One region of the Fulvimarina uroteuthidis genome, then DNA from elsewhere that is predicted to be linked to it. Evidence: predicted binding sites of a transcription regulator. Region 1 holds the regulator's gene; each other region holds the start of a gene.

Region 1 (5,382 bases):
CAAGATGAAGACCGAGAATGTCAAAGTCCATTATGGGGACAAGCAGGCGCTGAACGGCATATCGCTCGATGTGAAGGAGCGTCAGGTCACGGCGCTGATCGGCCCCTCCGGCTGCGGCAAGTCGACCTATCTGCGCTGCCTGAACCGGATGAACGACACGATCGACGCCGCCAAGGTGTCGGGGAAGATTCTTCTCGACGGCGACGACATCTACGATCCGGACCTCGACGTCGTCGAGTTGCGGGCCCGGGTGGGCATGGTGTTCCAGAAGCCGAACCCGTTCCCGAAGTCGATCTTCGACAATGTCTCCTACGGCCCGAAGATCCACGGCCTTGCCCGCAACAAGGACGAGCTTGCGGGGATCGTCGAGACGAGCCTCAAGCGGGCGGGCCTGTGGAACGAGGTCAAGGACCGGCTCGACGAGCCGGGCACCGGCCTGTCCGGCGGCCAGCAGCAGCGCCTGTGCATCGCCCGCGCCATCGCGGTCTCGCCGGAGGTCATCCTGATGGACGAGCCCTGTTCGGCGCTCGACCCCATCGCGACGGCGACGGTCGAGACCCTGATCGACGAGCTGAAGCAGAACTATACCATCGTCATCGTCACCCACTCCATGCAGCAGGCCGCCCGCGTGAGCCAGATGACGGCGATGTTCCATCTGGGCGACCTTGCCGAGGTGGGCGAGACCGAGAAAATGTTCTCGAACCCGGACGACAAGAGAACACAGGATTACATCATGGGCCGGTTCGGCTGACGCTTCAGGCCACGCGCCGCCCATTGCGGCGCGCCATAGGGCAGCCGGCCGAGCCAATTCGACCCGACCCGACCCGACCCGACCCGGATGAGAATGGGCCCCTGGCCCCAAAACCCGACAAGGAGGCCACGATGGCTTCGCATATCGTCTCTTCCTACGAAGATGAACTGAAATATATCGTCCGTCGGATCTCCGAGATGGGCGGGCAGGCCGAGCGGATGCTGGAACAGTCGGTCACGGCGCTGGTGCGCGGCGATTCCGGCCTTGCGCAATCGGTCATCGCCGACGACGTGATCCTCGACGCCGCCCAGCGCGAGGTCGACGAAAAGGCGATCCTGACGATCGCCAAACGCCAGCCGCTCGCGACCGATCTTCGCGAGATCGTCGGCGCGATCCGCATCTCGAGCGATCTGGAGCGGATCGGCGATCTCGCCAAGAACATCGCCAAACGCGTTCTCGCCGTCCACAACCACCCTCAGCCGAACCAGCTGGTGCGCGGCATCGAGCACTTGTCGGAGCTCGCCATCGACCAGCTGAAGGACGTCCTCGACGCCTACGGCACGCGCGACCACGAGCGGGCGCAGGTGGTGCGCGCGAACGACGAGGAGATCGACGCGGTCTATACCTCGATCTTCCGCGAACTCCTGACCTACATGATGGAAGATCCGCGCAACATCACCGCCTGCACCCATCTTCTGTTCAGCGCAAAGAACATCGAGCGCATCGGCGACCATGCGACCAACATCGCCGAGACGATCTTCTACATTCGCACCGGCGAGGAAATGTCGACCGATCGTCCGAAGGACGACCGCTCCACGACGCTCACCCAGAACGCCGTCGAGGCCGCCGTCGAGAGTGCCGCCCCATGAGCCTGCGCGTCACCGTCGTCGAGGACGAAGAAGCGCTCGGCGTTCTCCTGCGCTACAATCTGGAAGCCGAGGGCTATCAGGTCGAGGTCATCGCGCGCGGCGACGAAGCCGATCTTCGCCTCAAGGAAGACGTGCCCGATCTCCTGGTGCTCGACTGGATGCTGCCCGGCCTGTCCGGTGTCGAGATCTGCCGCCGGCTGCGCCAGCGCAGCGAAACCGCGCTGCTTCCCGTCATCATGCTGACGGCGCGGGGCGAGGAAAGCGAGCGCGTCCAGGGCCTGTCCGTCGGGGCCGACGACTATGTCGTCAAGCCGTTCTCCATGCGCGAGTTCACCGCGCGCGTGAAGGCGATGATGCGCCGCGCCAACCCGGAAAAGGTCGCGAGCGTCCTGTCGGCCGGCGATCTGGAAATCGATCGCTCCTCGCACCGTGTGCGCCGCGCGGGCCGCGAACTGAAGCTCGGGCCGACGGAATACAAGCTGCTCGAATTCTTCATGCAGGCGCCGGGCCGCGTCTTCAACCGCGAGCAACTGCTCGACGGGGTCTGGGGCCGCGACATCTATGTCGACGAGCGCACCGTGGACGTCCATGTCGGCCGGCTGCGCAAGGCGATCAACCGCTCCAGGGACCGCGACCCCATCCGGACGGTGCGCGGCGCCGGCTATGCGCTGGACGAGCAGTTTCTCGCCGGCAAATCGTCGCCGCAGCCGCGGGCCCGGACGAAGGAGGCGGCAACCGGGTAACGCCGTCTGGTCAGCTTGGAGACGGGTTGAAGGAATACGCGTCTCGCGGGAGAAAATCACATATAATGCTGATTTTGGGTCTCTCGTCGATCTTCGTGACGATCACCAGCACAGGACTTTGCCCGCGCGGCTGACGTTTTGGACCCTTGTGGATCGAGAAGGGTTCCTAGCATGTCCAGTACGTCGCCGTTCCATGGTCTTTCCGTCTTTCCGATCACGCCGACGGATGCGTCCGGCCGGGTCGACGTCGAAAGCCTCTGCCGTCTCCTGGAGCGCATCTGCGAAGCGGGGCCGGCCTCGATCGGTCTTCTCGGCAGTACCGGAAATTACGCCTATCTCACGCGCGACGAACGCTGGCGCGCCATCGAGGCGGCGGTCGCATGTGTCGACAATCGTCTCCCGATCATCGTCGGCGTCGGCGCGCTGCGCACCGACGAGGCGATCGGCCTTGCCCGCGATGCCGAAGCCAACGGCGCGGACGCGCTTTTGATGGCGCCGGTTTCCTATGCGCCGCTGACGGATGAAGAGGCCTACCAACATTACCGGGCCGTCGCCGGTGTCTCCGGCCTGCCGTTCTGCATCTACGACAATCCGTCGACGACCCGTTTCACCTTCAGCCACGACCTCGTCGCGCGCCTGTCCGAAATCCGGACGATCGAGGCGATCAAGATGCCGGCGCGGGACGGTCAGGACGTGGCGGCCGAACTCGCGGCCTTGCGGGCGCGAACCGACATCGCCATCGGCTTCAGCTGCGACTGGCACGGGCGCTCGGTGCTGATGTCGGGTGCGGACGCCTGGTATTCGGTGATCGGCGGCATCATGCCGAAGCTCGCTGTCACGTTGGCGCGTGCCGCGACATCCGGCGACGCGGAAGAGGCGTTGCGCATCGATGCGGCGTGCCAGCCTCTCTGGAACACGTTCAGGTCCTTCGGCAGCCTGCGCGTCGTCACCGCCCTGCTCGACCTGCTCGATCTCGGCACGGCCGAACTGCCGCGGCCGCTTCTGCCCCTTGGCCCTGCCGAACGCGCCCGGGTCGAAGCCGCCCTGGCACCCTTGAGCGGGGACGCCAGCCTGACCTGACGAACCCGCCGGCAGGGCCCGGCGCCGCTGGCGCGGGGCAGGGACGCGTCAACCGTCCGGAGCCGCGCTCGCTCCGCCTCCAGGGATCGGCCCGCAGATCGGGATCGATGGTCGGAAAGCCCAGCGCGTAAGGTCGAAGAGATCGCGCCAGCATCGTGCGGCTGAGCGGACGCGCGATGCTCCGCGCCGGCGCCGGAAAGCCGGCAGCTTCCACCCCGTCACATCTGGAGCCCGGCGCTGTCCGGCATCGGCCAGGCGTCGCGGTGATAGGCGCTGTGCCAGAACATCCATTCGTGCCAGACCGAGCGTTCGAACGCGGCTTGCATCCTGGCGCGAAGGCGGGCGTCCGCTTCCTGCGCAAGGCGGTCCGTGAGATCGCGCATGCCGCGCACCGCAAAGGCGAACTCCTCGCCCGCATAGGTGTCAACCCAGGCGCGGTAGGGATGATCGGACACCGCCTTGGCGTGGATCGCCTCGCCGACGGCGAGATAGATCGAGAAGCAGGGCAGGAGCGCCGCCACCGCGACGGGAAACGGATCGATCGCCGCCGCGCGCACGAGGGAACTCACATAATGGTCGCAGGCCGGCGAGGGCGGGGTCTTCAGGAACGCCTCGCGCGTCACCCCGTAGAGCGTCATGTATTCGTCGTGGAGCTGGCGCTCCACCATGATCGCGCCGTTCGCCGAACCGGCGAGCCGGGCGATCGTCTCGGGATCGGGCGCGCGGGACGCGGCAAGGGCGAGGGCCCGGGCGAAGCCCTCGAGATAATGGGCGTCCTGCACGATGTAGAACCGGAACGTCTCCGGCGGCAGGCGCCCGTCGGTCAGTTCGGCATTGAAGGGCATGGCGTGGATGGCGGCGAGACGTTCCGCGTTCTCGGTCTCGATTTGCGTGACGAAGGACATGTCAGCACGCTCCTGTGGTGGTGGATGATGTCTGGTGGTCGAAGAAATGATGGACAGGGCCGTGGCCGTGGCCGACCTGAAGCGCGTCCGCCGCCGCGATCGCGCCGCCGATATAGGCTTTCGCCCGGCGAACGGCCTGCGTCAGGTCGAGGCCGAGCCCGAGCTGCGTGGCGAGCGCGGAGGACAGCGTGCAGCCCGTGCCATGGGTGTTTTTCGTCGCGATCCGCGCAGCGCTCAGCACCGTTTCGCCCCCCGGCGTGACGAGGAGATCCGTCGCCTCGCCGCCGGGCAGATGCCCGCCTTTCATGAGAACGGCCTTCGAGCCGAGCGCCAGGAGCCGTTCGCCCTGCGCCCGCATGGCGTTCAGGTCCCGCGCCTCCGGTTCGCCGAGGAGATCGCCGGCTTCCGGCAGGTTCGGCGTGACCACGCGCGCGCGCGGCAGGATGCGCTCGCGCAGCACCGCGACCGCATCCGCGGCGAGCAGGCGGTCGCCGCCTTTGGCGACCATCACCGGGTCGAGCACCACCGGCGCCTCGATCCGTTCGAGGGCATCGGCCACGACCTCGATGATGCCGGCATTGCCGAGCATGCCGATCTTGATCGCGTCGATCCTGATATCGGCGGCGATCGCCGCGATCTGGTCGCGTACCATGAAAGGGTCGACGGGCGTGAAGCCCTGCACCCCTGTCGTATTCTGCGCGGTGAGTGCCGTGATCGCGGCCATCGCATAGCCGCCATTGGCCGAGATCGCCTTGATGTCGGCCTGGATGCCGGCCCCGCCGGACGGATCGGACCCGGCGATCGAAAGAATGTTCGCGATCATGCCGCGCTCCCGTGTTCGGTGCCGGGACGGCCGCAGGCGCGAGGCGCTCGTTCCTTCGTCTGGCCGACTGTGCTGGAAGGGTCTTGCATGCTCGGTCCCTCTGCTTCGGCAAGAGGGAGGGGCTTTGCCCCGTCACGACAGACGAAGCCGACACCCGCAACTTCCTCCGCCGGTATGATCCGGTTCAGGTTCAAAGGGTGCTTCTCAACCC
Region 2 (5,382 bases), on a different contig from region 1:
TTGGCCCGACCTTCGACTACACCCACCGGCTCATCGAACCCGAGATGGCCGGGGATCGCACCGTGCCGGGTGCCGAGAGGAGGCCCGCCGATCCGCACCGATCCGCCCCGCGCGTCACCGACATTCTCGGCGCCGACGCGATGATCGAACCGGACGGTGACGCGGAGCCGGGCGGCGAGCCCACCGATCTCACCCGCAGTCCGCGCGCCTACCCGGCCGGGCGTGACGCCAGGCTTCAGGCGCTGGCGCGAGGAGACGAGGGATTTCTGCTGGCGCTCGGTTACTCGACCCAGCGCGGTTTCGGACGCACCCATCCCTTCGTGGGCGAAATCCGTATCGGCGAAGTGGAGGTCGAGGTCGATCTTCCGGAACTCGGCTTTCCCGTCACCATCGGGCGGGTGAAGGTCACCGAGTGCCAGATGGTTTCCCAGTTCAAGGGGTCGAAGTCCGAGCCACCGCAGTTCACGCGGGGCTATGGGCTCGTCTTCGGACAGTCGGAGCGCAAGGCCATGTCGATGAGTCTCGTCGACCGGGCTCTGCGCGTCGACGAATTCGACGAGGAGCGCGGCTCACCGGCACAGGACGAGGAATTCGTGCTTGCCCATTGCGACAATGTTCAGGCGACGGGTTTCGTTGAGCATCTGAAACTGCCCCATTACGTCGACTTCCAGGCCGAACTCGAACTCCTTCGCCGGATGCGGAACGAACAGGCCGATGAAGATCGGCACGAGGAGGCGGCAAAATGACCGCGACGCTTCCCGGCTACAACTTCGCCTATCTCGACGAGCAGACGAAGCGGATGATCCGGCGCGCGATCCTGAAAGCCGTGGCGATCCCCGGCTATCAGGTGCCGTTCGCCGCGCGGGAGATGCCAATGCCCTTTGGTTGGGGCACCGGTGGTGTCCAGGTCACTGCGTCGATCATCGGGCCGGACGATGTCCTCAAGGTGATCGATCAAGGCTCGGACGATACGACGAACGCGGTCTCGATCCGCGCTTTCTTTGCCCGTGTCTCCAATGTCGCGGTGACGACGAAGACCCTGGACGCGACGGTGATCCAGACCCGGCACCGGATCCCCGAAACGCCGTTGAGCGAAGGCCAGATCCTCGTCTACCAGGTGCCGATTCCCGAGCCCTTGCGGTTTCTCGAACCCCGCGAGACGGAAACGCGGATCATGCACGCTCTCGAGGAATACGGGCTGATGCACGTCAAACTCTACGAGGACATCGCCCGGAACGGCCATATCGCGACCACCTTTGCCTATCCGGTGAAGGTCGAGGGGAGATATTTGATGGACCCGTCGCCAATCCCGAAATTCGACAACCCGAAGATGAACGATTGCCCGGCGCTGCAGCTCTTCGGCGCTGGCCGCGAACAGCGCATCTACGCGATCCCGCCCTATACGCAGATCGAGAGTCTCGACTTCGAGGATCATCCTTTCCGGGTCCAGGCGTTCGATCGTCCCTGCGGCCTGTGCGGCGCGAGCGGTGTCTATCTCGACGAGATCGTCACCGACGATCGCGGAGGGCGGTTGTTCGCATGCTCCGACACGGATTATTGCGAAGAACGGCGGGAACGCGCCGCATGAGTGAAAGGCCACTTCTCACCGCAACCGCGATCACCAGGCATTACGGCACCCATGTCGGTTGCGAAGACGTCTCGCTCGACATTCACGAGGGTGAAGTCCTTGCCATCGTCGGGGAATCCGGCTCTGGCAAGACGACGCTCCTGAATTGTCTTGCGCAGCGGCTCGCGGTGACGTCCGGCCAGGTTTCCTACCGGATGCGGGACGGCGAAACCCGCGATCTTGCAAGTCTCACCGAGGCCGAGCGGCGCTTTCTGATGCGGACCGACTGGGGGTTTGTCCACCAGAACCCTGCGGACGGGCTGCGCATGCGGGTTTCCGCCGGTGCCAATATCGGCGAGCGTCTGATGGCCGTGGGAGACCGGCATTACGGCAGGATCCGCGAAACCGCCGACGACTGGCTCAGCCGCGTCGAGATCCCCGGCCTGCGGATCGACGATCGACCCACCGCCTTTTCGGGCGGCATGCGTCAGCGCCTTCAGATCGCACGCAATCTCGTGACCCATCCGCGCCTCGTCTTCATGGACGAGCCGACCGGCGGGCTCGATGTTTCGGTGCAGGCACGCCTGCTCGACCTCCTGCGCGGTCTCGTCGACGCGCTCGGTTTGTCGGCGATCATCGTCACCCATGATCTCGCAGTCGCGCGCCTCCTTTCGCACAGGATGATCGTCATGAAGAATGGCCGGGTCGTCGAGACCGGCCTGACCGACCGCGTCCTCGACGATCCGCGCCATCCCTACACCCAGCTTCTCGTCGCCTCGATCCTGGAGGTCTGAATGTCCGACCGAATCTTGCTGCGGCTCGACCATGTTTCGAAGAGCTTCACCAATCATCTGCGCGGATCGGTGCATCTGCCGGTCGTCGACAATGTCGATTTCGCAGTTTCGGCCGGCGAGATCGTCGTTCTCGGTGGACCCTCGGGCGTCGGCAAGTCTTCGATCCTGCGCATGATCTTCGGCAATTACGGGATCGAGGCCGGCAAGATCCTGATGCGGTCGACGCCCGAAGGGCCCTTTGTCGATCTGGCCGGAGCAAGCCCGCGCCAGATCATCGCGCTGCGCCGCACGACGATCGGCTATGTCAGCCAGTTCCTGAGGGCGATCCCTCGGGTCAGCGCCCTCGACGTCGTCGCGCAGCCGTTGCGTGAAGGTGGCACCGACCGGGAAGAGGCGCGCAGCATCGCCCGCGATCTGCTCGCCCGCCTTCATCTTCCCGCCGCGCTCTTCGATCTGCCGCCGGCAACCTTCTCCGGTGGCGAGAAGCAGAGAGTCAACATCGCCCGGGGTTTTGCCACCAGCCATCCGGTCCTTCTTCTCGACGAGCCGACCGCATCGCTCGACACGGAAAACCGGAACGTCGTGTGCTCCATGATCGAGGAGAAGCGAGACGGCGGGACCGCCATTCTCGGCATCTTTCACGACGAGGCGGTTCGGGCCCGACTCGGCGGTCGGATCGTCGACGTTTCTGCGTTCTCCTCAAGAAGGCGAGCCGCGTGATGCCGAAGCTCTCCGTCGCGCCCCTTGTCCATGCGAATGCCGAGATCGAGGATTGCGATCTCGGCCGCTTCACCGAAGTCGCCGAACGCTGCCGCATCGCCGAGAGCCGCCTCGGCGACTATTCCTACATGATGCGCGATTGCGAAGCCTGGCGAGCCGAGATCGGAAAATTCGTCAACATCGCCGCCGCCGTGCGGATCAACGCGACAAACCATCCGGTCTCGCGGGCGACGCAGCATCACTTCACCTATCGCGCCGGCGATTATTTCGACGGCGAGACCGACGAGCGGGAATTCTTCGACTGGCGGCGGGAGCATGCCGTCACCATCGGCCACGACGTCTGGATCGGACATGGGGCCACCATCTTGCCGGGGGTCGCCATCGGCAACGGGGCGGTCGTGGGCGCGGGCGCCGTCGTCACGAAAGACGTCGAGGCCTACACGATCGTGGGAGGCGTCCCGGCCGTCATGATCCGCCGCCGGTTCGATCCCGAACTGTCCCGGCGAATGGACGAACTGGCGTGGTGGGACTGGCCGCACGAAACACTGCGGGCCACCCTTGCCGACTTTCGCAGCCTCGATGCGAAAGGCTTCGTCGACAAGCATCTTGGACGCTGACCGCGCTCTCGGCCCTGTTCGAAAGAGCCCGCCGGCCCTGCATCGTCGCCGTCATCGAACCTTCGCAGGACTGTCATCCGTGTCACACCGATGGTGGTTAATGGTCTGCGGGAGGGCGCTTTGGGCCGGCTCTTGAGGGACGCTTCATGTACGCGATCGAAGTCGAGAAACTCTCCAAACATTTCGGGAAGACGTGCGCCCTGTCCGAAGTCGATCTCTCGATCGCAAGGGGCGAGATGGTCGCTTTGATCGGCGCGTCCGGCTCGGGAAAATCCACATTGATGCGCCATATCGCCGGGATCGAGCGGGGCGATACCTCGAAATCGGAAATTCGCATCTTCGGCGATCTGCTGCAGAAGGAGGGCCGCCTCGCCGCCGGCGCGCGGGGGCTGCGGGGCAAGACCGGCGTCATCTTCCAGCAGTTCAACCTCGTCAATCGCCTTCCGGTCATCAAGAATGTGCTCGTGGGTGCGCTTGGCCGCGTGGCGGGCTGGCGTGGAACGTTGGGTCTGTTCCCCAAAAACGAGAAGATCCTTGCCATCAAGGCCCTCAAGCGGGTCGGCATCCGCGATATCGCCTGGCAGCGCGCCTCGACCCTGTCGGGTGGTCAGCAGCAGCGCGCAGCGATCGCCCGGGTGCTTCTGCAGCGATCGGACATCCTGCTTGCGGACGAGCCGATCGCCTCGCTCGATCCGGCCTCCGCGCGCCGCGTGATGGACGTCATGGCCGACATCAACAAGCGGGACGCGATGACCATTCTCGTCTCGCTGCACCAGGTCGAATATGCGCGCGTCTACTGCGAGCGCACGATCGCGATGCGTGACGGAAGGGTCGTCTATGACGGCCCGTCCAAAGCCTTGTCCAACGAATTCCTGACCGAGCTCTACGGCTCGGCTTCGGAAGAGCTTGTTCTGCCCGGAGAACTCGCGGTCGAGAGCAAGCCGCGTCCCGAGAGCAGTCCACACCGCGAGACGTCCGATAAGACGCGCAAAGAGCTCGTGCCGGCCTGAATCCCCGCGAGCGTGACCAGGACGAACAATCGAAACAACAAGGAACGACGATCCATGAACGCCATCTTCAAGACCTTGGCCGCGAGTGCTTTTGCGATCACCCTGACCGGCACGGCCTCGGCTCAGGACAGTCAGCCGACGGAGATTAATTTCGGCATCATCTCCACCGAGAGCCAGCAGAACCTGCGCCCGAAGTGGGAGCCGTTCCTCGAGGATATGGAAGAGCAGACGGGCCTTACCGTGAACCCGTTCTTCGCAACCGACTATGCCGGTGTCATCGAAGGCATGCGTTTCGGCAAGGTCGACGTCGCCTGGTACGGCAACAAATCGGCCATGGAAGCCGTCGATCGCGCCGGCGGGGAAGTCTTCGCCCAGACGGTCGATGTGTCGGGAAATCCAGGCTATTGGGGGCTTATCCTCGCGCCCGCCGATTCGGAGCTCAACTCGCTCGACGATCTTCTCGAATGCGACAAGTCCCTCGATTTCGGCATCGGTGATCCGAACTCGACCTCCGGCTTTCTGGTCCCGATGACCTTCGTCTTCGCCCAGAACGGCGTCGACCCGAAGGAATGCTTCGCGACGGTGCGCAACGCCAACCACGAAACCAACGCCATGGCCGTCGCCAATGGCCAGGTCGACGCGGCTGCCAACAACACCGAGAGCCTCAGTCTGAT
Region 3 (5,382 bases), 540 kb from region 1:
TCGGACCATCGTTGCGTGCATCGTTGCGGGTCTTCTCGCGGGCTTGACGGTCCTTCATGAACCGGTCGAACTCTTCCTGATCCTTCGCACGGCGCAGTTCGCGTGCATGGGCCTCGAACTCGGCCGCGGCTTCGTTGAGCTTGCGGCGCTCGTCGTCGAGACGCTTGAGTTCCGCGTCGCGCCAGTCGTCGAAGGCGACATTGCCGGTGTTCGAGGCACCGAAGGCGGTGCCGCCGAAGCCCGAGCGCTTGAGGCCGCCGAAGAGGCGATCCGTCGAGGTGTTGACGTCACGCTTGAAAGCATCGAGGCGTTCGCCCCAGAGAATATAAGCCAGCACGGCGAGGCCGAGCGGCCAGAAGACGAAGAAACCACCCACCATGAGGGCAATGGTGGCCGGCGTCCAGGCCGGACGAATGAGGGCACGTGAAGACATCGAGATCCCGTTCCTTCCTATAAGGCGTGCGATGTCAAGCATCGCAAGCTGAATCATTATGTTAGACTGTATTTCCTCTCTGATGTGGTGGGTCTCCTTGCCGCCTTCAATCGTCGCGACAGAAAAAATGAGAGGCCGGGTGTCGATTTCTCGACGCGGCGGGCCGTCCCGTCTGGCGTTTCCCGAACGGCCGTGCTGATGAAGGCCGCCGGTCCCGGTTCGCCGACCGCCCGCGCTGCGGATCGGCCGGGTTCGAACGATCCGCGGCAAGGGCGCCGGGGCGTTTCCGATGGGGTGCCGAGGGCCGATGGTCGTGGGGGAGCGAGATCGATGACGGACTTCGCCCTGTTGACAGGCCTTTTCTGGAGCGCGTTCCTGGCGGCCACGGTGCTGCCGGGCGCGTCCGAACTGGTGCTGATCGCGGCGCTGACCGAAGGCGAAGTCGACCCGGTCGCGGCCGTGCTCGTGGCGGGCCTCGCCAACACGCTCGGCTCCGTCGTCAACTGGGCCATGGGACGGTATTTTTCGGCCTATGCGGATCGCAGATGGTTTCCGGTGCCCAGACCGGCGCTCGCCAAGGCGGAGGCCATGTTCAAGCGCTACGGCGTGTGGACCCTGCTCCTGGCCTGGTGGCCGTTCGGCGGCGACGCCCTGACGCTGGCGGCCGGCTTCCTGCGGGTTCCGATTCTCACCTTCACGCTTCTCGTCGGCGCCGGAAAATTTGCCCGTTACGCCGTCGTCGCAGCCACGACGCTCGGTCTGTCGGGATGATGCGCGGTTCGGGCCCGGCGCCGCGACGACCTGCGCAAAGGCGGGGTCCAGGCATGTCGAACGCCGCCGAACGGGCCTCGCGCCGGATCCGCCCGAAGCCTCGGTGGCGGACGGCGGCCTATTGCGCGCCGGCGTCTGCCCCGGTCGCCCAGGCGGGCATTTCCCCGACCGTGACGCCGAACAGGGTCGTCAGGACGAGGTAACCGACCGTCGAGATGACGAGGAGGGCCGCCACATTGTGCCAGGCGCCATAGCGGACCATCTGCGGGATCGAGACGTGCCCCGAGGAAAAGACGAGGGCGTTCGGCGGGGTGGCGACCGGCATCATGAAGGCCATGGATGCCGAGAGCGCGGCCGGTACGGCGAGCATCAGCGGGTTCTCGCCGATATTCATGGAAAGCGCTGCCAGAAGCGGAAGGAAGGTTGCCGCTGTCGCCGTGTTGGAGGTGAACTCGGTCAGGAGCAGCATGATGGTCGCGACGACCATGACGAGAAGGATGAGGGTGAGCGAGCCGGCAAAGCCGCCGATGCCCGCGCCGATCCATTCGTCGAGCCCCGTTCCCGAAACGGCGGAGGCGAGGCTGAGGCCGCCGCCGAAGAGAATGAGAATGCCCCAGGGAAGGCGCGAGGCGGTCTTCCAGTCGAGCAGCGCGATGCGCGTGCCGTCCGCATCGCGCCCGATCGCGGCGGGAACGGCGAAGAGAATGAGCGAGGCGCCGATGGCGATGCCCGCATCGTCGAGCCCGGGAATGAAGGTCTGGAGCCAGGAGCGCAGGATCCAGAGGACGGCGGCGCCGGCGAAGACGGAGCCGACCACGATCTCCGCCCGCGACATGCGGCCAAGGCCCTTCAACTCGCGGTGGATCATGTCGTGCGCACCCTCGATCTCGTCCTTCGGCAGGCGCAACGCGACGCGGGTGAGGAGCAGCCAGGAGATGGCGAGCATGAGAACGGCGACCGGCACGCCGATCAACATCCAGCGGCCGAAGCCGAGATCGTAGCCATAGGTCTGGCTAAGGGTTCCGGCGAGAAGCGCGTTGGGCGGCGTGCCGATGAGGGTCGCGACGCCGCCGATCGAGGCGGAATAGGCCACGCCCAAGAGCAGCGCGATGGCGAACCTGCGGCTGTCCTCGCCCTCTCCGGCCCCGCCCGACACGAGCCCCACGACCGAGAGTGCGATGGGCAGCATCATGACGGTGGTCGCGGTGTTGGACACCCACATGGAGAGGAACGCGGTCGCCAGCATGAAGCCGCCGACGATGTGGTGGCGGCGCGAGCCGGTGCGCGCGACGATGTTGAGGGCGATGCGGCGATGAAGGTTCCAGCGTTCCATGGCGCCCGCGAGCATGAAGCCGCCCATGAAGAGGAAGATCGTCGGATCGGCATAAGGGGCGGCGGCATCGTCCATGGAGATGGCGCCGGTCAGGGGGAACAGGACGAGCGGCAGCAGCGCGGTCGCGGGCACCGGCACCGCCTCGGTGATCCACCATACGATCATCAGGCTGGCCACGGCGACGACCCGCCATGCCTCGATCGCCAGACCCTCGGGCGCCGGCAACAGGAGAAGGACGACGAAGACGGCAAGCCCGATGAGCATCGGCAGGAGCTTCAGGGAACCGCCGGCCGGAGCTGCCGCGGTTTTCCGGGCGTCGCCCGGGTTTGCACGCTTCGAGCTGTTTCCAAGACCCATCGAGCCCTCGCATCCGTTGATCGTCCATCGACCGGCTGGACATTGGCATTTGCGGCGCGGCGGCAAGTCCTTTCGCGCGATCGCGGACCCGAAAAAGGTGGCAGGTTCCAATGTCTTCGCTGGGATCTTCGCCAGCCGGCGAGGCGTGTCGCGCGCCTGTCGCAAACATCGGCTAGGGCCTTTGGTGACGGCGACGCGCCGGTTCCGGTGCGGGACGTGCGTCGAGCTGGCTGGATCGCGACCCCCGGAGGCATTGCATGCGAAAGACCCTTCTCATCGCCATGGTCCTGTCGACCTGCCTGGTCGGCCAGGTTTCCGAGGCCCAGGAGCCGACGGCTCCCGCCGCCGCGCCGTCCATGGATAAGGCGGAGATCGGCGTGCGCCCGGCCTATCTCGTCGACCAGCTTGAGGACGGCGACCTGAAGTCGAGGCTTTCGGCCTGCCTCGGCCAGCCGATGGCGGCGAGCGACTGGTCGATCGGCCATCGCGGCGCGCCCCTGCAGTTTCCCGAGCACAGCCGCGAATCCTATACGGCCGCTGCCCGCCAGGGCGCCGGCATCATCGAATGCGACGTCGCCTTCACGCAGGATCGCGAACTCGTCTGCCGCCATGCCCAGTGCGACCTGCACACCACGACCGATATCCTGACCCGGCCCGATCTCAGCGCCAAGTGCTCGGTGCCGTTCTCGCCGGCCGGCGAGGGCCGCGAAGCGGAGGCCAAATGCTGCACCTCGGACATCACGCTTGCAGAATTCAAGACGCTGAACGCCAAGATGGACGGCTTCGACCCGGCGGCGTCCACACCGGAAGAATACCAGGGTGGCATCGCGAACTGGCGCACGACCCTCTATGCGCCTGGCACGGTGATGAGCCATGCCGAATCGATCGCGCTCGTCAAATCCTTCGGTCGAAAATTCACCCCTGAACTGAAGGCGCCGGAAGTGCCGATGCCGTTCGAAGGCGAATACAGCCAGGACGATTACGGCCGGGCCTTGATCAAGGCCTATCTCGATGCCGGCGTGCCCCCGGGCGACGTGTATCCCCAGTCCTTCAATCTCGACGACGTGCGCTTCTGGATCCGGGAGTTCCCCGAGTTCGGCGCGCAGGCCGTCTATCTCGATGGCCGCGACGAGACGCAGGAGGGCTTCGATCCGATGAAGCCCGAAAGCTTCGAGCCCTCGATGCAGGCCCTTGCCGACGAGGGCGTGAAGATCATCGCGCCGCCGCTCTGGATGCTGGTGACGGAGCGGGACGGCGAGATCGTGCCCTCGCCCTATGCGGAAGCGGCGAAGGCGGCCGGACTCGACATGATCGCCTGGTCTCTCGAACGCTCCGGCCCGCTCGCGGAGGGCGGCGGCTGGTACTACCAGTCGATCAACGATGTCGTCTCGTCGGACGGCGATATGCTGAACCTTCTCGACGTGCTGGCCAACGATATCGGCGTGCGTGGCGTGTTCTCGGACTGGCCTGCGACGACGACCTTCTTCGCCAATTGTCTCAAGGGCGAGAGCACGGATTCGGCGGCGAACTGACCCCGGTCGTTCACCGCAAATTAACTTTCGATGACAGTGGAACGGCCGTTTCAACAGACCGTTTCACTGTCATACTCCTTCATCCGGCACGGTGGGAAACGCGATGACTTTCTCTTTTCTTCGCAATCGCAATATGGCTCGCGCGCTGAACGGCGGTCAGGAGACAGGTGACGCGCCGGTGGCGCTGGTGATTCCGGCCGAAACCGAAGCCTTGCGCAGCCGCCCCTACACCAATGTGAGCGATGAGGTCGCCCTCTACCGCGTCGCCTCGGCGGCCGGGTGTGCGACAGCCATGGCGTCCTGCGACTGACGCATCGACGGGGCGGCGCGTTCCGGCCGCTACCAGCGGCGCAAGAACGCGTCACCCCTGCCGGTTCATCATGGGCTCGGGCAAGGCGGATCTTCGTTTCGGAAGGTCCGCCCTTTTTCGTGGATACAACGGCTGATTCAATCCGCACCGATGGTTGACGCCTGCTGGCTGTCCCGGTCCTGACGCTCCCACGCAGGGTCCGAAGCGTCGTCACCGGGTTCGCGCCCGTCCCTCCACCCGTCCGTCGGGCCACGTTCGACTGCCGGCTGGCGCATCGGGCGTCTGATCCGATGCACGATGCGCCGGCCGTCTTTCTGGCTTCACGCAACAGGCGGTCCGAAAATCAATTCCGATTTTCGAGGCAATGCTCTAACGTCATGATTCCAGACGATTTCGTGCGTGGCACGAGAGACCGGACAAACCGAGACCCGTTCATGATTTTGTCAACGAGACGCATCGTGCTGACGCTTCCGCTCCTGTTGGGCGCAGCTTTTCTTTCCGGTTGCTCGGGCGGCGGCGGATACGCTCCTCCGGGCGTCTATGCACTGGGACCGGACGGTGCCGGGCCTGTCTACGACCGCGGCCGCGACTATCGCGGCTGGCCGGACGACGACCGGTATGGGAGAGGCGGGCCGGTCTACGGCCG
Region 4 (5,382 bases), on a different contig from region 1:
CGGGCGACGGCGGCGAGATCCTCCTCGAGGTCGCGATAGCGCTTCTTCTCGGTGAACTGCTGTTCGTCCCACTTGGCGAAGGGGTGCGTCGAGACCGCGAGCGGTGCCAGGCCGTAGGAGGCTGCGATGCGGGCGACGGTGCGGCGCAGTCTCGTCAGGTCGTCGCGGGCCTCCGCGATCGTCCCGCAGACCCGCGTCCCGATCTCCAGCTGGCATTTCAGGAATTCGTGGGTGACCTGATCGCCGAGCTCGGCCGCGCAATCGGCGAACAGACCATCGGGAACCGACGCAAGATCAAGGGTTTCGCGATCGATGAGGAGATATTCCTCTTCGACGCCAAGGGAGAAGGTCGGCGCTGTCTCTTTCATCGAACGAGTGTGTGTGGCAGGTCGATCGAAGACAAGTGAGATTTCCGCCACACGCCTTCCGATATCGCCGTTTGACGTTGGAGGAAGGACACAATCACGAGAACGCGCCATGCCGGTCGATCCATCCACCTATCTCGCCTTCGTCGCCGCCTCCATGCTGCTCCTCGCGATCCCGGGACCCACGGTGATCATGGTCGTCGGCCAGTCGCTCGCCCACGGCCGGCCCGCCGCGCTCGCAAGCGTCGTCGGCGTCGGTCTCGGAGACCTGTGCCTCGCCATCCTGTCGCTTGCAGGTGTCGGCGCATTGCTCGCGGCTTCGGCAGGCGCCTTCACCCTCATGAAATGGATCGGCGCGCTCTATCTCGTCTATCTCGGGATCAGACTCTGGCGCGCGCCGGTCACGCCGATCGGAGAGACCGGCATGCACGGCACGTCGGAAACGGTCCCGAAGATGAAGATCCTGCGCGAGGCGTTCCTCGTCACCCTGTTCAACCCGAAGGGGATCGTCTTCTTCGTCGCCTTCGTGCCCCAGTTCGTCGACTGGTCGGCCGCCTACTGGCCCCAGGCGATCATCTTCGTCGCAACCTTCACGACCCTCGCCATGGCGAACGGCTTCGTGTTCGCGCTCGCCGCCAGCCGGGCGAGACGTCTTGCGACGCGGCCCTTCATGCTGCGCGCCCTGCAACGCGCCGGGGGCGCCTGCCTCGCGGGAGCGGGTTTGCTTGCCCTGGCCGCGCGGCGCCCGATCTGAGCGGCAAGGACGAAAAAGGGGAATCCGGTTTGTCGATCGACCCGGCGCGGCAAGCCATAACCCTACAGTCTCGAGCAATGCCGGTTTAGCGTCCGAGGCTGTGAGCGGCGCCGAACTCTTCTCCCGTCAGCCTCGGGCGCGGGCGGCGATCGATGTCGGCCACGCAGCCCGCGCGCCGAGCTTGTGTCCGCAAGCTTCGCACGGCACCATGTCGCACGGGCCCAGGAATTCGACCTTGCCGAAGGAAACGCCGATGTCACGCGCCCTCGCCGCTGCCCTGTTCGTTCTTTCAGCTTTTGCCGCCACGCCATCGGCCGCCGCCGACAGTTGCGGCTTCTTCGCGATCGCGGGCGCGTTTCCGAGTTTTCCCGGTGCCGATCGACGGTCCGACGAGATCGGCGGATCGGCATGGGGGCTCGATTCCTCCGACAGTCCGAATGCGGGCCGCGGTCTCTGGGTCGTCGCCGAAGGGCCCGGCTCGCGGGCGCAGGCGGAAGGCTGGGCGCGCGACTACCGGGCGAAGGGCGTCGGCGACGCCTATGTCACGCGCCGCTGCTTTTTCGGGGAATGAAGGGCGATCCCGTTCCCGAAACGCGCATCAGGCGGCGAAGCGGCTCGCATCGACGCCGTAATGGTTCACGTAACGCGGATTGATCCGGTCGCGCGGCAGGACGATGAGGACGTCGGTGGTCCCGAACTGCTCGTCGATCACAGCGCCCTCGCCGATGCAGCAGCCGATCCGCAAATATCCCTTGAGGAGAGGCGGCAGACCGGCAAGCGCCTGCTTCGGCTCGATCGCGAGCGGCCCCGCTTCGGCAAAGGTCGCGCGATGGGCGAGCGCCCGCACGCGCCATTCGGCCGGCGCCGGTGCCACGTCGCGCAGGAAAGCGAGGGAATTGCCGATCTTCTTGGGGTCGGTTCCCTCGATCGACGCACAGCCGAACAGAACGTCGATCTTGTGCGCGATCACATAGGCCCAGATGCCCTGCCAGAGCAGTTCGACCGTGCGCTTGCCGCGATAGTCCTTCAACACGCAGGACCGCCCGAGCTCCAGAAAGCGCAAGCCCTTGTGCCGCTCCAGCATCGGGGCGATATCGAATTCGCCGGCCGTGTAGAAGCCGCCGGCAAGCCGTGCGCCCGCCTCCCGCATCAGCCGGTAGGTCCCCACGATGCGTTCGGTCACCGGCCCCGTCCGGCCGTGATCGATGACCAGAAGATGGTCGCAATAGCGGTCGAAGCCGTCCTTGTCGCGCCGCGTCAGGGTCTGGACGCGGGAGGGCTTGGCACTCATTTCCTCGTAGAAGACATGATAGCGCAGATGTTGCGCCGCCCTCACCTCGATCGGCGAGCGGGCGAGTCTGACTTCCAGGGAACCGATCCTGCCAAGGGTGGGGGCATTCGCGTCGAACCGTGTGGCCAGATGCACGATCTTGGCGGAAAGATCGCGCGGCAGAAGTTTGGCCGCCTTCGAGCGGGGAGGCTCGGCCCGTTTCAGCACCAGCGCATTCTTTCCGGTACCGGCAAATGCAAACATGCTTCGTCTCGCTCCACCAACTTCAGGCGTCTTCGCGCATCCTCTAGTCTCGTTACACAACGGTCCGATGACAAGGGCTCTTTCGGCACTATCCAGATGAATGATCGGCTCGTCTGCGCGTTCCATGTCATCCGATGTCGACGACGACGCGTCCGCGCACCTTGCCCTCGATCAGCGCCTGCGCGGTTTCGATGACCGCGTCGAACGGGACCTCGGAGGAGATCTCGGCGAGCTTCGTCCTGTCGAGATCGGACGCCAGGCGTTGCCAGGCCTCAATGCGCCGCTCCGGGGTCATCATCACCGAATCGATGCCGTGCAGCGAGACGCCGCGCAGGATGAACGGCATGACGGTGGCCGGCAGATCGGCCCCTTGCGCAAGGCCGCAGGCGGCCACGGCGCCGTGGCGCTTCGTGCCGGCCAGCATGTTGACCAGCGTATGCGAGCCGACGCAATCGACGCCGGCGGCCCAGCGCTCCTTGTCGAGCGGCTTGCCCTTTTCCGAAAGTTCGGCCCGGTCCATGATCTCGCCCGCGCCGAGACGTTTCAGATAGTCATGCTCTGAGGCGCGCCCGGTCACCGCGATCACGTCCCATCCGAGCTTGGACAGGACCGACACTGCGATGGAGCCGACGCCGCCCGTGGCGCCGGAGACGATCACCGGCCCCTTGTCAGGCGTCATTCCGGCGTCTTCGAGGGCGAGGACGGAGAGCATTGCGGTATAGCCCGCGGTGCCGATCGCCATCGCGTCCCGCGCCGAAAACGCGTCCGGCCGCTTCACCAGCCATTCGCCCTTGACGCGGGCGCGCTCGGAATAGCCGCCATAATGGGTTTCCGACAGGCCCCAGCCGTTGAGGACGACCTTGTCGCCCGGCTTCCAGGCCTCATTGCGCGACGCGACGACCTCCCCGGCGAGATCGATGCCGGCGATCATCGGCCATCGCCGCACGATCGGCGACTTGCCGGTGATGGCCAGACCATCCTTGTAGTTGACGGTCGAGGCTTCGACGCGAACGTCGACATCGCCGTCCATCAGCTCGTCCGACGTCATCTCGGTCATTTCGACCGTCTGGTTCTTGTCGTCGTCGCGGCTGATCAGGACTGCCCGGAATGTGTCGGCCATCGGATGCCCTCCCTTTGGATTACGGCCTCTCGGCCCGGCGTTTCGTTGCACATGAGGAGAGGGCGAGCGGCGGGGAAGTCAATCGGTGGACGATCGGCGCCGCGCCCGGCGCTCGCGCAGCGGATGCAGGATCAGCTCGTCGAGCACGATGAGGGCCGCCCCCACGCTGATGAAGCTGTCGGCGAGATTGAACACGGCGAACTCGAAGAGCGGCGTGTGGAAGAACACGTAATCCACCACATAGCCGAGCCAGACCCGGTCGATCAGGTTGCCGATCGCCCCGCCCACGACGATCGCCAGCGCGATATGGGTGAGCGTCCGGTCCACCGGCGTCTTGATCCACAGATAGAACACGGCGACGAGAACGACGCAGGCCAGGAGCGCGAGCCCCATCGGCCCGATGTCGGAAAACATCGAGAAGGCGATACCGGTGTTCCGGGCGTGCAGCAGGGCGAGGAACGGCAGGATTGGAATCGCCTCGCCGAGATCCATGGTCGCCACCACCAGCGCCTTCACCGCCTGGTCGAGCACGACGGCGAGAACGACGATGGCGATGTTCGTCAGGACGAGGTTGCGGGCGGACGTCGTCTTGGTGTCAGGGTTCATAGTGTCAGGGTTCCGCGCCGCGCCTCGAACAGCATGACGCCGGTCGCGACCGCGAGGTTGAGGCTGTCGGCGCGCCCGGCCTGGGGAATGCGCACGAGGGTGTCGCAGGCCTCCGCGAGGGCATCGGTCAGCCCCGCCTGCTCGTTGCCCATGACCAGGACCGTACCCTTCGAGCCATAGTCGGGCTCGCGATAGTCGACCGTCCCGGCCATGTGGGTGCCGATCAACGGGGCCTGCGCGCCCTTGCGCCATTCGAGGAACTGAGCCTCGCTCGTCCGCGCGATCCTCACGGAGAAGATCGAGCCCATGGTGGCGCGGACCGCTTCCAGCGAGAACGGGTCGACCGTATCGCCGACGAGCACCACGCCCGTTGCGCCGACCGCGTCGGCGGTTCGCAGCACCGTTCCCAGATTGCCGGGATCGCGCACCCGGTCGAGCACGACGAGCACCTCGTCCCGTCGCGGCGCGAGTTCGGCGATCGGCACCGTCTGCTTGCGGAAGACGCCGACCGCGTTCTGCGGATTGTCGCGGCGGGTGATCGCCTCGAGAACCTTGTTGTTCGCCTCGATCAGGTCGGCGCCGAGGGCGACGGTGCGCGAGGCGGTCTTTTCGAGAAGCGCATTGTCAAGCGCGGCGCGCGCGACGACCAGCGTCTTGATCTCCCAGCCGGCATCGAGCGCATCGATGACGAGCTTCAGCCCTTCGGCAAGGAACAGCCCGGTCTCGTCGCGATGCTTCTTCTGGACGAGGGCACGGATGTCCTTGACGATCGGGTTGGCGGTGCTCGTCACCTCCTTCACCCGGCCGGGGGCCGAGAGCGGGCGATTGGGCTGATCGGGTCGTTTGTTCATGGGTTCAGGCCGTCCAGCGCGCAAAGAGGGATGTGGAAAGAAGCCGCGGGTCCGCGCCGTCCTCGGCAATGACCAGTTCGCCGGCCTCGATCGCGCCGCCCCTGCCCCGGAACTCCTCGCGCATCAGTTCGGCGAGCGAGTAGAAGGAGGAG

What was found. Region 1 encodes PhoB, which activates phosphate uptake and scavenging genes when phosphate is short. Its sites were predicted from a motif close to TGTCATNNANCTGTCAT; they were not measured.
Region 2: a site for PhoB is predicted at 3,748-3,764, ahead of phnC (phosphonate ABC transporter ATP-binding protein). Genes of this name have one in related genera too.
Region 3: a site for PhoB is predicted at 3,041-3,057, ahead of U0C82_RS07995 (glycerophosphodiester phosphodiesterase family protein). Genes of this name have one in related genera too.
Region 4: a site for PhoB is predicted at 2,710-2,726, ahead of olsB (l-ornithine N(alpha)-acyltransferase). Genes of this name have one in related genera too.

The regions. Positions count from the first base shown of each region.
Region 1 covers NZ_JAXLPB010000002.1:138,584-143,965, reverse strand. The annotation lists gene pstB (phosphate ABC transporter ATP-binding protein PstB) at 1-751, shown strand, start outside; gene phoU (phosphate signaling complex protein PhoU) at 883-1,620, shown strand; gene phoB (phosphate regulon transcriptional regulator PhoB) at 1,617-2,363, shown strand; gene U0C82_RS05645 (dihydrodipicolinate synthase family protein) at 2,535-3,443, shown strand; gene U0C82_RS05640 (TenA family protein) at 3,662-4,348, opposite strand; gene thiD (bifunctional hydroxymethylpyrimidine kinase/phosphomethylpyrimidine kinase) at 4,350-5,171, opposite strand; TPP riboswitch at 5,316-5,382, opposite strand, start outside.
Region 2 covers NZ_JAXLPB010000003.1:525,489-530,870, forward strand. The annotation lists gene U0C82_RS12125 (carbon-phosphorus lyase complex subunit) at 1-746, shown strand, start outside; gene U0C82_RS12130 (alpha-D-ribose 1-methylphosphonate 5-phosphate C-P-lyase PhnJ) at 743-1,588, shown strand; gene phnK (phosphonate C-P lyase system protein PhnK) at 1,585-2,361, shown strand; gene phnL (phosphonate C-P lyase system protein PhnL) at 2,362-3,081, shown strand; gene U0C82_RS12145 (DapH/DapD/GlmU-related protein) at 3,081-3,698, shown strand; gene phnC (phosphonate ABC transporter ATP-binding protein) at 3,845-4,708, shown strand; gene phnD (phosphonate ABC transporter substrate-binding protein) at 4,763-5,382, shown strand, end outside.
Region 3 covers NZ_JAXLPB010000002.1:676,855-682,236, forward strand. The annotation lists gene U0C82_RS07980 (DUF2852 domain-containing protein) at 1-433, opposite strand, end outside; gene U0C82_RS07985 (YqaA family protein) at 764-1,204, shown strand; gene U0C82_RS07990 (SLC13 family permease) at 1,323-2,894, opposite strand; gene U0C82_RS07995 (glycerophosphodiester phosphodiesterase family protein) at 3,152-4,426, shown strand; gene U0C82_RS08000 (hypothetical protein) at 4,530-4,736, shown strand; gene U0C82_RS08005 (hypothetical protein) at 5,171-5,382, shown strand, end outside.
Region 4 covers NZ_JAXLPB010000001.1:648,943-654,324, forward strand. The annotation lists gene U0C82_RS02965 (carboxylate-amine ligase) at 1-368, opposite strand, end outside; gene U0C82_RS02970 (LysE family translocator) at 478-1,119, shown strand; gene U0C82_RS02975 (hypothetical protein) at 1,373-1,690, shown strand; gene olsB (l-ornithine N(alpha)-acyltransferase) at 1,718-2,653, opposite strand; gene acuI (acrylyl-CoA reductase (NADPH)) at 2,781-3,773, opposite strand; gene lspA (signal peptidase II) at 3,852-4,379, opposite strand; gene U0C82_RS02995 (TrmH family RNA methyltransferase) at 4,376-5,230, opposite strand; gene U0C82_RS03000 (class I SAM-dependent methyltransferase) at 5,235-5,382, opposite strand, start outside.